DNA from 3 places in the Arthrobacter sp. NPDC093125 genome. Region 1 is predicted to be linked to each of the others. Evidence: predicted binding sites of a transcription regulator. Region 1 holds the regulator's gene; each other region holds the start of a gene.
What was found. Region 1 encodes HrcA, which represses chaperone genes, less so after heat shock. Its sites were predicted from a motif close to TTNGCACTCGNNNNNNNCGAGTGCNAA; they were not measured.

Region 1 (4,650 bases):
TGATGATCTCACCCGACTGCGTTCCGGCCTTGACGTCGATGTCCTGCTTTCCGTCGAACGTGTCCAGGCTCAGTTCGGTGCCCAGCGCGGCGGCGGTCATGGGGATGTGCAGGGTGGCGTGCAGATCGTCGCCGTCGCGGACGTACGTCGGGTCGTTGTTGACCCGGATTTCGACGTAGAGGTCACCTGCCGGTCCGCCGGCCGGGCCCGCCTCGCCCTGTCCGGACAGCTGGATCCGGGTACCGGTGGCGACGCCGGCAGGAACCTTGATGGTCAGGGACCTGCGGCTGCGGATGCGGCCCTGGCCGCTGCACTCGTTGCAGGGATCCTTGATGACGGTGCCGAAGCCTTCGCAGGAGCCGCAGGGCGCGGACGTCATGACCTGGCCGAGGATGGAGCGGACTGCCCTCTGCACCTGGCCGCTGCCGCCGCAGATGTCGCAGCGCTCCGGATGCGTGCCTTCACGGCAGCAGGAACCCTCACAGGTGGGGCAGACGACGGCGGTGTCAACCTCGAGCTTCTTGTTCGCGCCAAAGACGGCGTCGCGCAGGTCGATGCGAACGCTGATGAGGGCGTCCTGTCCGCGGCGGACGCGTGAGGCGGGGCCGGCCGTGCCGCCGGCGCCGAAGAAGGTGTCGAAAATGTCCTGGAACGCGAAACCCTGGCCAGCGTAGCTGCCCCCGCCGAAGCCGTTGTCCGTGCCGTTCTCGTTGCCCGTAGTGTCATAGACCCGCCGCTTCTGCGGATCCGAAAGCACCTCGTAGGCGTGCGTGACGGCCTTGAAGCGGTCAGAAGCCTCCGGGCCCGGGTTGACGTCCGGGTGCAGGGTACGGGCCAGCTTGCGGTAGGCCTTTTTGATTTCTTCTCCGGTGGCTTCCGGGGAGACTCCGAGAACGTCGTAGTGGCTGCTCAAGTCTGTATCTTCTCCTGGTTATGGTGCCTGGGGTGCCGGGGTCACGGACCGTGCGGTTACGGGCCGAGAATCCTCGAAAGGTAGCGGGCCACCGCTCGAACGGCGGCCATGGTGGTGGGATAGTCCATGCGGGTGGGCCCGAGGATGCCGACCTTGGCGGTGGCGTCCGGCCCGTAGCCGGTGGCGACCACCGACGCCTCGGCCAGGCCGTCGTAGGGGTTTTCCCGTCCAATGCTGACAGCGATGCCGCGGTGGTCCTGGGCCATCTCGCTGAGGAGGCGGAGCATGACCACCTGCTCCTCGAGCGCCTCGAGTACGGGGCCGATGCTGAGCGGGAAGTCGACATTGGACCGCGCGAGGTTGGCCGTGCCGGCCATGACCATGCGGTCTTCCCGGCTGCTGTGCGAGAGCGCTTCGAGGGCCTTGCTCAGGGCGTGCGCCGCAGGGCGCTCGTTGGGGGCGCAGCCTGCGACGACAGCCGCCGAGTGCTGGGGCAGCAGGGTCAGCGGAGTGCCGGCAAGGCCGGTGAGGAAGCGGGTGCGGAGTGACGTCAGCGCATCATCGCTGAGTTCCTGGCCGACGTCGATGACACGTTGCTCGACCTTCCCCGAGTCGGCAATCAGCACGATCAGGACCTTGCGGGGCGCCATCTGAACGAATTCGATGTGCCGCACCACGGCCCGGCTCAGGTGCGGATACTGCACGACGGCGACCTGGTTGGTCAGTTGCGCCAGGAGCCTTACCGTACGGTCAAGGACGTCGTCGAGATCCTCGGAGCCCTCCAGCAGTGACTGGATCGCCCGCCGCTCAGCGGCAGACAGCGGCTTGACAGCCGAGATCTGGTCAACGAACAGCCGGTACCCCTTGTCAGTGGGAATCCTGCCGGCGCTGGTATGCGGTGCAGTAATGAGTCCCTCATCTTCCAGGGCTGCCATGTCGTTGCGGATGGTTGCACTGGAAACGCCCAGGTGGTGGCGCTCAACAAGCGCCTTGGATCCCACGGGTTCGCGGGAATGAACGTAGTCCTCGACAATGGCGCGCAGCACTTCAAGCTTGCGCGGTTCGCTCACAATCCACCTCCGATCGACCGTTCCTGGGCACCAGCAGGGCATTGCCCGGCGTCATGGTTAGCACTCGACATCCCTAAGTGCTAACAAGTCTAATATGAGTCCGCCCGTTGTTAGCATTGGTACCGCTTCGGGCGAAATCCGGAGCCGTGTCCGCCGGAGGCCTTTCCTGTGACGGGCGGCCGACTCCTAGTGCAAAGCGGTGTTATCGATGCAGTACCAGTCCTGGGGCCCGCAGGAAATTTCAGCGCCCGCCAAGAACGAGCTGCCCGAGGTTCCAGTCGAGCGCGGGATGGTGCTTGAAGATGTCCAGTCCGGCTGGGTGGGTGCTGTGGTCCGGGTGGAGAAGTCAGGCGGCATGCACGTTGTGGCCCTTGAGGACCGGCGCGGCAAATCACGCTCCTTCAAACTCGGTTTCGGGTTCCTGCTGGAAGGCCGGCCCATCCGGCTGATGCCTCCTGCGCCGGCCGCCAAAAAGGCAGGCTTGGTTCCGCCCGGCCGGACGGCCTCCGGGTCCGTCCGCGTCGAGGGCCAGCGCGCCCAGGTGGCCAAGGCCAGCCGCATCTGGGTTGAGGGAAAGCACGACGCCGAACTCGTTGAGAAGGTCTGGGGTGATGACCTCCGGGTGGAGGGCATCGTCGTCGAGCCCCTGCACGGCATTGACGATCTGGCGGGCGCCGTGGCGGCGTTCCGCCCGGGGCCCGGCCGCAGGCTGGGAGTCCTCGTGGACCATCTGGTCCCCGATTCCAAGGAGTCCCGCATCGCGGACGCCGTCATGGCCTCTCCCGGCGCGGCGGGAAATGTTCTCATTGTGGGCCACCCCTACGTGGACGTGTGGCAGGCGATCCGGCCGTCGGTCCTCGGCATCCCACAGTGGCCCGTGATCCCCCGCGGCACCGACTGGAAGACCGGGATCCTCGCAGCCTTTGGCTGGCCGCACGAGACGAAGGAAGACATCGGGCTGGGCTGGCAGAAGCTGCTGGGGGCGGTCCGCACCTACGCCGATCTCGAACCGGCCCTGCTGGGCAGGGTGGAGGAAGTCATCGACTTCCTTACGGTGCCCTAGCTGAGGCCGCGGTTGCCGCCCTGTCCGTAATCCGCTGACCGGGGAGCCGGTCGTCCAATGCGTTCGCGACCCAGTATTCTTGGAAGGGCGCCACTCGCGCTGCCGCCGTCCCGGTTCTGCCGGCCGGCCGCGAACCTGAACTACCGGCAACACCGCACCAACGTACGTTTAAGGAAGACATACCGTGGCAGACGACGCTCGCGACCGCAGGGACCTCCAGTCCGGCCCTGACCGGCCCCAGTACCATGGCGTGCCTGCGAATGCGCTTCCGCTGACCGCCAGCGAAGACCGCCAGTGGGCAACCCTGTCGCACTTCGGCGGCATCCTCGGCTGCGTGCCGGCGCTGCTGATCTATCTGATCTTCAAGGACCGTGGCCCGTTCACAGCCCAGGAATCCAAGGAAGCCCTCAACTTCACCCTGCCGCCTACCATCGCGGCTGTCGTGGCCAACCTCCTGGTGCTCCTTCCGGTGGTGGGCAACATCTTCGCCGTGCTCGCGACCCTGATCTGGATTGCACTGACGTGCTTCTCGGTCTCGGCCGGCATCCACGTGAACCGGGGCCAGCCGCACCGGTACCCGTACAACCTCCGCTGGATCAAGTAATCCCCACCCGCACCCTAGCCTCGCAAGCTCGGCCAGGGAACCCTGCGGGCGTGGGCCCAGCGCACCCTAGCCTCGTAAGCTCGGCCAGGGAACCCTGCGGGCGTGGGCCCAGCGCTAGTCCGGCAGGATCCTGCGGACCACGGCGTCAGCGAGCAGGCGTCCCTTGAGCGTCAGGACAAGGCTGCCCCGGAAGGCCTCGGCAGGCTCCACGAGCCCGTCGGCAATAAGGCCTGCAACTGCATGCCTCCCCTGGTCCGACAGGGTGCTGACGGCGAGTCCTGAAGCCAGGCGGGCCTCGAGCATGATCCGTTCCATTGCACGGGTTCCGGCATCGAGGGTCTCGCGGCCGGCAGCGGGCGACACCCCGGAACCGAGTCTGCCTGCGTAGGCGGTGGGGTGCTTCACGTTCCACCAGCGGACACCGCCGACGTGCGAGTGGGCGCCGGGTCCGACGCCCCACCAGTCATCCCCGCGCCAGTAGGCCAGGTTGTGACGGCATGCCTGTTCGGCAGTGGCGGACCAGTTGCTGACCTCGTACCATCGGAGCCCGGCGTCGGTGATCATCTGGTCGGCGAGTTCATATTTGTCGGCGTGGTCGTCGTCGTCGATTCCGGGTACTTCACCCCGGCGGATCTGGGCGGCGAGCTTGGTGCCGTCCTCAACGATCAGCGCGTAGGCGCTGATGTGGTCCGGCTGGTACGACAAGGCGGTTTCCAGGGAATAGCGCCAGTCCTCAAGGGACTCCCCCGGCGTTCCGTAGATCAGGTCCAGGCTGACCGCGAGCCCCGCGTCGCGCGCCCACTGCACCACAAGCGGGACACGGCTCGGACTATGAGTGCGGTCAAGGACCTTCAGCACGCGGGGCACCGCGGACTGCATGCCGAAGGACACCCGTGTGAAGCCCGCGTCGGCGAGCAGTTGCAGGGATTCCGGCGTGACCGAGTCCGGGTTGGCCTCCGTGGTCACTTCGGCACCCGGTTCGATCCCCCACCGGTCTATG
Region 2 (4,650 bases), on a different contig from region 1:
GTAGCCGATGACCTTGTGGTCGGTGGACGTGAGCCATTGGACAGCCATGCGGCCCTTGCGTTTTGGCGCAGGGGGCGCGACGGTGGTCGCCGGAACTGGTGACTGCTGAAGTTTGGACATCGTCTGCCACTCCTGGGCGTCGTTGCAGGGGCCCGCTTCTAAAGCTGCGGCGCCGGACGGAACCAGGTGCGGTTCACGGAACCGACAGGATCAGAATAGCCCGCAAAAGTGCGGCGCAACAGTAAAAGCCGCAACGGCAAAAAGGGCAAAAGTGCGGCGGCCCCGCAGAGTTGCAGGGCCGCCGTCGTGATTAAAGGCAAAACAGGGTCAGTGCCCTGCTGCGCGCGGAGTGCGGACACCCTCCCTGGACAGGAGCAGTGCCAGGGCAACCATGCCGATGCCGAGCAGGAAGTGCAGCCAGTTGTCAGCAGTGTTGAACGGCACGAAATTGGCAGGCGTGTTCAGGTTGATGATCAGGCCATACAGCCAGAGGACCAGGTAGACGATGCCGCCGTAGAGCAGGTAGCTCTTGGCCTGGCCGGGCGTGCGGGCCATCATGATGCCAGCCACTCCGAAGAGGAGGTGCACGATGTTGTGAAGGATCGAAACCTGGAAAACGCCCAACAGCAGCGCTTCGGAGGTGTGCCCTGCGAATTGCATGGCACCGAAGTTGCTGGTGATGCCAGGGATGAAACCCAGAATGCCGACGAGCAGGAACACTGCCCCCACGACCTGGGCTGCCAGTTGCAGTCGGCTCCTGGCGCCGGCTGCGCGATTGGAAGTGACCATTGCGTTTCTCCTTATTCATTGGCTGCCCTAGTAGCAGCCAAGTCTTTTAGACCAAGTCGTTAAACCACTGTCTTGTCGTGGCGGCGGCGGCGCCAAAGGACCGCCGCGAGGATTGCACCGAGGACGATCGCCGCGATGACGTAGGGGGCCCAGTCGAGGCGCGTCCCCTCGGCCTCAGCCGGCTCGCCCGTCCCGGGATTTACGGGATTGTCTGACGGGGCGGCGGAAGGTGATGACTCGCCGGTGGGTGACGGAGTTGTAGCCGCCTGCACATTGCCCGCGGCTTCGAGCGGCGTCTGGGCTGCCTGTGCGGAAAAAGGAAAAGCATTGGTTGCAGCCTGCGAGGGCAGGGCAAACGAAATACCGCCTATGAGCAGGGCCAGTACGGCTGTAGTCATGACGAGCAGCTTGCGCATAAATCAGTCTCCTTGGTCGATGCCGGCAACAACATAGTAAGCATGATTAGTATCGGATACTAAGCATCCTTGATGAATTGTTTGGCATTCGAGATCAAGGCTCCCGAAAAGGCGCTTTCTTGTTTCGAATAAAGGCGGCCCCGGTCGGGCCCGGAAGCGGCTGAAGCCAGGGCCGGCCCCCGACTTCAGTACGAGATGAATTCCACCAGTTCGCCCACCCGCTCCTCGGGGTAGTTCCTGGCGATGTCCGCCTGGCTCAGCATGCCCACCAGATCATGGCCGTCGATGACAGGCAGCCGCCGGACCCGGTGCTCCTGCATGGTCCTAATGGCTTCCTCGATGGAGTCGTCGGCGCCGATGGTTACGGGCTTGCCTTCCCCGAAGTCGCCCGCCTTTGCGGTACGCGGGTCGCCGCCCTCGGCGACGCATTTGATCGCGATGTCCCGGTCCGTGACCATGCCCTTCAGCCTGTTGTCTTCACCGCAAATTGGAAGCGCACCGACGTCGAGCTCTTTCATCTTCCTGGCTGCCTGCTCGAGGGTCTCATTTTCGCCGACGCATTCCGCACCGCCGGTCATAATGTCGCGTGCCTTGACGGCCATATCCATATCTCCTCACCAATTCCGGCACCGCCGGCAGGCCGCCGTCGGCGCTTCCTATTCACCTTGCGTGGGCCGGTTACCAGCAAAGTCCGACGGCGGCACCCCGCCGTTTGCGGTCCGGGTCTAGTCCGGAACCTCCATTTGAAAGCCACATCCGCAGCGGAGCAGGCGGGTGGGGAGGTGGACGTCGTGGATCGTGTGGCGCAGCGACAGCTCCTCGCCGGGGATGCTGCTGGTTCCAGAGCTGACCGACGTCATGGGAGTGCCGCAGTGGAAGTATTCGCCACCGAACTGCAGGACGCCCATCATCTGGCCGTGCCGGTTCAGGACGGCAGCAACGTCGTGGATGCTTGCCGGGTGTCCGTAGAAGTAGTCGCATTCGATGCAGGTGTAGGACACGTCCACCAGGCCGTCCTGAGCGGGGTGCAAGGCTTCGATGGACTCGACGATCAGGTGCTCGTCGGTGCGGCATTCTGAGCACCATAATCTGTCGCCCGGCGGACGGTGGGCTTCACCGGGAAGTTTTGCATTGGAGATGGTCGACACTGACACGCTCCTGGTTATGGGGTCTCTGTGCCCTGACTGCTTGAGCTCAATCCCACGCTTAAAATAGCGCTCGCCGCGCAGGCAAACAAGAGTAGGCGCTGGGCGGCTGGGGCGTGCGGGGCCAAGGGTGGCACTGAGGCCAACGCTGGCGGAATTCTTGCGGCGCCGGCAGAACTCAGCGCAGGTAGCCGGCCCGCCCTCAGGCGTGGCCGGCTACCCGTGAAGCGTGGGTTTAACGGCGGATCCGGCGGCGGCCGGCGACGCTTTCGGCAACGCCGATCAGCAGGACGGCGGCAATGACGGCAACGATGAACCCGAGAACGTTCAGCTCGAAAATGTTGCCCGTTCCGAGCAGGCTGGCGATGACGCCGCCAATGACTGATCCTGCGAGGCCGAGCAGCAGGGTGGCCCCAAGCCCCAGGTTCTGCTTGCCGGGTTTGATCAGGCGGGCGAGGGCTCCGATGACGAGCCCGGCGACGATGAATCCAATCATGGCGTTACTCCTTATGCGGTGCGTCGGCCTTCAGCTCCGGAACCATCCGGACGCCAGGCCAATGCTAAGTAGGTATGTTGTCCGATGGTAAGCATACTTCCTAAACGGGTTGCGCGCCCCCGTCCCTTGGAGGGCCGCCGCCAGCGGTCCGGAAGTTGCAAAAATTCTTCCACAGCCCCTTGCACACCCCTATCCTCAGTGCTATAAAAAATCTATACCAGCTGATACAGATCTGGCTGGTAGTGATAACTGAATGGACCGTCTCACCCATGAGGAGGGAAGCCATGTTGATGCGCACCGATCCGTTCCGCGAGCTGGACAGGCTCGCCCAGCAGGTTCTTGGCACAACGGCGCGTCCGGCCGCCATGCCGATGGATGCGTGGCAGGAGGACAAGGAATTCGTTGTGGCCTTCGATCTGCCCGGCGTGAACGTTGACTCCGTCGATCTGGACATCGAACGGAACGTCCTGACGGTGAAGGCTGAACGTCCTGACCCCGTAGGCAAGGAAACGGAGATGATTGCCTCCGAGCGTCCCCGCGGTGTGTTTAGCCGGCAGCTGATCCTGGGGGACACCCTGGATACGGAAAACATCAAGGCCAGTTACGACGGCGGCGTGCTGACTCTGCGGATTCCGGTTGCGGAGAAGGCCCAGCCGCGGAAGATCGAAATCGAAACCAAGGGGGCCCGGCAGGAAATTAACGCCTAGCCTCCGGCGAGCCAGGGAGGATCCGGCGAACGCGTTGTCTGCCTAATTGGGCGGTTAGCCCGGGAGCACGCCATCGCGCTTAGGCGCACAGGCAGAAGTCCGGATTTCTCCCGTAGAGGGTCGGCCCGGGGCCGTTCGGCTCCGGGCCGACCCTGTGCCTGCAAGCTGTGCGCCTGCCGGCTACGTATTCAGCTCCATCATCAGGGGAGGCAGCTCGTCGGACAGTTCGCGGGCCAGGAATCCGAGGCTACCGAGGCGGCTTGCGAGCCTGTCGCCGGCGGCGGCGTGCAGGTGCGTGCCCCAGCAGGTGGCCTGCGCATCGGTGGTGCCGCGTGCGCGCAGCCCGGCAATGGCTCCGGCCAGGACGTCGCCACTGCCCGACGTACCCAGCCCGCCGTAGCCGGTGGTGATCTGCCACCGTTCCGCGGCTTCCGGCGCGTCGCCGCCCGGCGGCCTGGCGATGAGGCCCTGGCAGCTCACCACGGCCTGGTATTTCCCGGCGATTTCGACGACGGCGGCCGCCAGGGCTTCTTCGTCGCCCAGGTCCGCGTCCCGGCCGAGCAAAATGGCAGCTTCGGTGGGGTTCGGCGTGAGAATGAGCCGGCCTGCCCACGGGTCAAGGTCGTCCAGCAGCTTGGGAAGGCAGCCCAGCGCGTAGGCGTCGAGAACAATGGCGGCGGACCCGCCGTCGTCGTCCTGGTCGGAGGTGCGCGCTGCCTCGTGCCGGAGCAGCTCCCTGAGCAGCGCCTCGGTGCCGTCGATGTCGTCCAGCCCGGGGCCGATGAGCACCGCATCCGCAGCATCAAAGTCCTCGAGCAGCGCCTCCAGGCCTTCGGATCCCAGGGATCCTCCAGCGGATTCCCGGAGCCCGATGACCCCGGCTTCCGGGAGGGTGACGGCCAGTTGCACGGCCACAGATTCAGGCACCGCAAGCGTCAGCCTGCCGGCACCGGCGCGGAGCGCCGCGATTCCGGCGAGCAGCGTGGCCCCGGGAGTCCGCCGGGCGCCGCCGATCACCAGCACCGCCCCGCGCGAATACTTGTCCGCTCCCGGGCTGGGGAGCGGCCAGTCGCGCAGCAGCGACGGCGTGATCTGGG
Region 3 (4,650 bases), on a different contig from region 1:
GGAGAGGTAGCCCTTGTCGAACTGCATACCCTCGGTGAGGACCAGTTCGGTCTGCGTGGTGGAGGATTCCTCGATGGTGATCACACCATCCTTGCCGACCTTGCCGAACGCTTCGGCCAGGAGCTCGCCGATTTCCTCGCTCTGGGCGGAGATGGCAGCCACGTTGGCGACCTGGGTGCCTTCAACGGGGCGGGCGTTTTCGAGCAGGCGGGCGGCCACGGCTTCAACGGAAACCTCGATGCCGCGCTTGATCTGGCCCGGGGCGGCACCGGCAGCTACGTTGCGCAGGCCTTCCTTGACCAGGGCCTGTGCCAGCACTGTGGCGGTGGTGGTGCCGTCGCCGGCGACGTCGTTTGTCTTGGTGGCGACTTCCTTGGCCAGCTGGGCGCCAAGGTTCTCGTACGGGTCCTCGAGCTCAACCTCACGGGCGATGGTCACGCCGTCGTTGGTGATGGTGGGAGCGCCCCACTTCTTGTCCAGCACGACATTGCGGCCGCGGGGACCAAGCGTCACCTTGACCGTGTTTGCGAGCTTGTCGATGCCGGCTTCAAGAGACCGGCGGGCAGCGTCGTTGAACGCAAGCTGCTTTGCCATGGGTTTTGTCCTTTCAAGACAGAACCCCGCGCCGCTGGTGAGCCAGACAAAAGTCAGGCAGCACCGGCGGCACGGGGATCCAAAGAGTTACTTAACGACGATTGCCAGAACGTCGCGGGCAGACAGCACGAGGTACTCCTCGCCGCCGGTCTTGACTTCGGTTCCGCCGTACTTGGAGTAGATGACAACGTCGCCGATGGCTACGTCAACCGGAACGCGGTTGCCGTCCTCGAAGCGGCCGGGGCCAACTGCTACAACTTCGCCTTCCTGCGGCTTCTCCTGTGCGGAGTCCGGGATAACCAGGCCGGAAGCCGTGGTCTGCTCGGCTTCGAGCGGGCGGACAACAATACGATCCTCAAGAGGCTTAATAGAGACCGACACTCGGACCTCTCCTTTTCGTCAGCAAAAATTCATGGACAGTAAAACTGTGGTGCCTTGGCGGCAGACCGTCGTCGCGGTGCCGGCAGCAGCCAGGCTGGCAGTTCTTCATGTGTTAGCACCCTCCTAGGGAGAGTGCTAATGATGACTCTATGTAAGGGGTTAGCACTCGGTCAAGGCGAGTGCCAGAAGTTCATCTGCTGTAACAGGCGGAACGGGCGGAAAGTCGCCCTTCAGCGGCCGGTGAGGGCATCGAACCCGACATCCTCGCCGCCGTCGTCCGCAGCGAATGAACCGTTCTTTCCCCAGCGGACCAGTGCGACGGCGGCAGCGGCTGCGGCGAGCGCCGAGGCTATGAGGAACACCACGGCTCCGATGCGCGCGCCTGCGTACAGGTCCCGGATCTGGCGGGCTTCATCGGTCGCGTCGTTGATGTTCTTGCCGCCTACGGAATAAACGGTGGAGTTGAAGGAGTCCAGCAGGAAGATGATGCCCAGCAGGACGAGGCAGACGATGGCACCGCCCACGCCTGCAATCAGCACAGGGCGGGCATACCGGGCGGGATGTGAGTAACGGACCGGACCGGTCTGGTTGTCGGCGGGCTTGTCTGGGCTGGGCGCTGCGCTGAATTCCATTCAGACCACCCTATCGGGAAGCCGCCGCCTGTACTCCACTAGGCTTGAACGCATGTCTGACGCACCGCAGGACCAGATCGCACAGCTTCTGACCGAGGAAGGGTGGCAGCTGCTGGCATCGCTTGGTCCCTACCGCGAGGACGCGTCCATGGCGCTTGCTTCCAGTCTCCGCAAGGCGGGCCACTCCCCCGAGCTGGTCTCCGCCGTGCTGACGCAGTCGCGCCTCCGGACCAAGGCCGAGGGCAAGTTCGGCGAATTCGCCCGCCAGATGCTGTTCACCCAGGCCGGCCTGGAGCAGGCGACCCGGCTCAACGTGGCCGCCCGGCACGCCCAGCGCTTCGCGGAGGCGGGCGTCCGGCACGTGGCCGACCTGGGGTGCGGCCTGGGTGCTGACGCCATGGCACTGGCTTCCCTGGACGTCGCGGTGACCGCTGTGGAGATGGATGAAACCACGGCCGCCTGCGCCACTATCAACCTCATTCCGTTTCCGCACGCCACGGTGGTGCATTCGGACGCCACTTCCGTTCCGCTGGGTGACGCTGACGGGGTCTGGCTGGATCCGGCGCGGCGCACGACGTCCACGTCCGGAACCAAGAGGATCTGGGACCCCGAGGCTTTTTCGCCGCCGCTGTCCTTTGTGGAGTCCCTCGCGGCGGCGGGCCGGGCGGTCGGCGTCAAGATGGGCCCGGGCATGCCGCACGAATCCATTCCGGCGGGCTGCGAGGCCCAGTGGGTGTCCGTGGGCGGCGACGTCACGGAAGTGACGCTCTGGTTCAATGCGGTGTCCCGGCCGGGAGTGCGGCGGGCGGCGCTCCTGCTCGGCCCGGCAGGGGCGGCGGAACTCACCAGCGGCGAGGATTTCGACGGCGGCCCGGCAGCTCCGGTGGGACCGGTCGAAGGTTTCCTTTATGAGCCCGATGGCGCCGTGATCCGCGCCGGGCTCGTGGCCGACCTGGCCCTGCAGCTGGGCGGGCACCTCCTGGACGAGCACATCGCCTACATCTGCGCCCCGGAGGCCGTGGATACGCCCTTCGCCCGGGCCTACCGGATCCTGGAGGTCATGCCCTACAGCGTGAAGTCACTCAAGTCCTGGGTGAAGGACAACGGCATCGGCGTGCTGGACATCAAGAAACGCGGCACGTCCGTCACTCCGGAGGAGCTCAGGAAGCAGCTGCTGCCCGGCGGGAAAGCGGCCGGAAAGAAGGCAGGCAAAAAGACCGCCACCCTGGTCCTCACCAGGATCGGCGAGGAACGGGTGGCGGTCTCAGTGGAGCCGGTCTAGCCTGTTGCGGCCCGGACCTGCTGTGCCGGTACCTGCTGCGGGCCCGGACCTACTGTGCCCGGACGAAGGCTTCGGCGTCCCGCACCTGCTCGTCCGTGGGGCGGATGCCGGTGTACAGCACGAACTGTTCGAGCGCCTGGATGGTGGCCACCTCAGCGCCGGTGATGACCTTCTTGCCGGCCGCCCTGCCGGCTTTGATCAGCGGCGTCTCCGGCGGCAGGGCCACGACGTCGAACACCACCTCGGCGGCGTCAATGGCGGCAGCCGGAAAAGACAGAGAGTCCGCTTCAGGCCCGCCGGCCATGCCGATGGGCGTGACGTTGATGGTCAAGTCGGCCGTGGCATCGCCCAGCTCAGCACGCCACGCAAAGCCGTAAAGGTCAGCGAGCGCACGGCCCGCGGCCTCGTTCCGGGCAACGATGGTGACATCACGGAAGCCGGCATCCCGCAGGGCGGCCGCCGTGGCCTTCGCCATGCCGCCCGCTCCCCGCAGCAGCACCGAGGAGTCAGGGCGCACCGCGTTGCGTTCCAGCAGCTGCTCGATCGCCGTGTAGTCGGTGTTGTAGGCAGTGAGGTGACCGGCGTCGTTGACGATGGTGTTCACCGAATCAATCGCCTTCGCGGACGGATCCATCGCGTCAACGAGGGCAATCACGTCTTCCTTGAAGGGCATGGAGACGGCGCAGCCCCGGATTCCGAGGCCCCGGACGCCGGCGATCGCCTGCGCGAGGTCCGTCGGGGCGAAGGCCTTGTAGATCCAGTTCAGCCCGAGCTGGTCGTACAGGTAGTTGTGGAATCGGGTCCCGTTGTTGCTCGGCCGGGCCGAGAGCGAGATGCACAGGGTCATGTCTTTATTCAGAATCGGCACCCCTCCATTAAACGGGCAAGCCCGGCATAGGCCCGCTCCTGCGGAGCAAGCCGCCGGGGAATCACCGAATTATGACGGCGGGACCGCGGACGGCTCTGCGGGGCCGGGCTCAGCGGCAGCCGGTGCCTTGGCGGTAGGGTCCGACGGCGGCCGGCAGCTTCCCGGGAGCCGTCGCTTTGCCCGCCAGCACTGCCAGCAGCGCCTTGAAGGCGCCCGGCGTCCGTCCGTAGAGCGCCACCTTGGTGGGGGCCGCTGATCCTGCCAGCGGCCAGGGTGCATCAAGAGCCACAGCAATGTCCCCGCCTGCCGGCGCGCCGCCGTAGCCGATCAAAGTCACCAGCGGCCCGTCTCCCAGGATGATTCCTGCCTCCCGCGCTGCCGTGGCGAAACGCGCCTGGTCCGCGGCGGTGCCTCCTGCCAGCCGGACACGGCCGGGCACCAGCGGGCCGCGGCAAGGGCCGGAGAGTACTGTGACGGCCCGGGCTGACACTTTCGCTGAGGTCCCTGCCGTGCTGCCGGCAGGCGCGCCATGATTCCGGGGGGCGGTGCGCGCCCGCCAGACCATCATGGTGACCACCCGGCGCGCGGCTTCGTCAAGGCGCGAGGCCGGGAGCCTGCCTGAAGCAACGGCGTCAACGATGGCTGCATGGGCCGCGTAGACATCGGCCGGCATCAGCAGGAGGTCGGCGCCCGCAGCGAGCGCTGCCGGCGCTGCCGAACCGCCCGGATACCGGGCGGTCACCGCATTCATGTTCAGCGCGTCGGTGACGGCGACACCCTTGAAGCGCATGCCCCGCAGTGCCGCGTAGCTGGCTTTGGACAGGGACGCCGGCACACCCGGCTCCAGGGCGGGGACGGCAATGTGTCCCATCATGATCATGGGCGTTCCCGCC

Region 2: the regulator HrcA is predicted to act here: its motif matches at 3,025-3,051, upstream of ACIP9X_RS08010 (Hsp20/alpha crystallin family protein).
Region 3: the regulator HrcA is predicted to act here: its motif matches at 1,135-1,161, upstream of groES (co-chaperone GroES).

The regions. Positions count from the first base shown of each region.
Region 1 covers NZ_JBIVOQ010000005.1:242,704-247,353, reverse strand. The annotation lists gene dnaJ (molecular chaperone DnaJ) at 1-913, opposite strand, end outside; gene hrcA (heat-inducible transcriptional repressor HrcA) at 970-1,983, opposite strand; gene ACIP9X_RS12760 (DUF3097 domain-containing protein) at 2,192-3,046, shown strand; gene ACIP9X_RS12755 (DUF4870 domain-containing protein) at 3,231-3,650, shown strand; gene hemW (radical SAM family heme chaperone HemW) at 3,765-4,650, opposite strand, start outside.
Region 2 covers NZ_JBIVOQ010000003.1:158,362-163,011, forward strand. The annotation lists gene ctaD (cytochrome c oxidase subunit I) at 1-120, opposite strand, end outside; gene ACIP9X_RS07985 (DUF4383 domain-containing protein) at 328-789, opposite strand; gene ACIP9X_RS07990 (hypothetical protein) at 849-1,187, opposite strand; gene ACIP9X_RS07995 (CBS domain-containing protein) at 1,391-1,807, opposite strand; gene ACIP9X_RS08000 (hypothetical protein) at 1,931-2,353, opposite strand; gene ACIP9X_RS08005 (GlsB/YeaQ/YmgE family stress response membrane protein) at 2,586-2,846, opposite strand; gene ACIP9X_RS08010 (Hsp20/alpha crystallin family protein) at 3,131-3,553, shown strand; gene ACIP9X_RS08015 (NAD(P)H-hydrate dehydratase) at 3,734-4,645, opposite strand.
Region 3 covers NZ_JBIVOQ010000002.1:481,417-486,066, forward strand. The annotation lists gene groL (chaperonin GroEL) at 1-594, opposite strand, end outside; gene groES (co-chaperone GroES) at 682-975, opposite strand; gene ACIP9X_RS06700 (hypothetical protein) at 1,206-1,607, opposite strand; gene ACIP9X_RS06705 (SAM-dependent methyltransferase) at 1,660-2,889, shown strand; gene ACIP9X_RS06710 (shikimate 5-dehydrogenase) at 2,939-3,757, opposite strand; gene ACIP9X_RS06715 (glycoside hydrolase family 3 protein) at 3,867-4,650, opposite strand, start outside.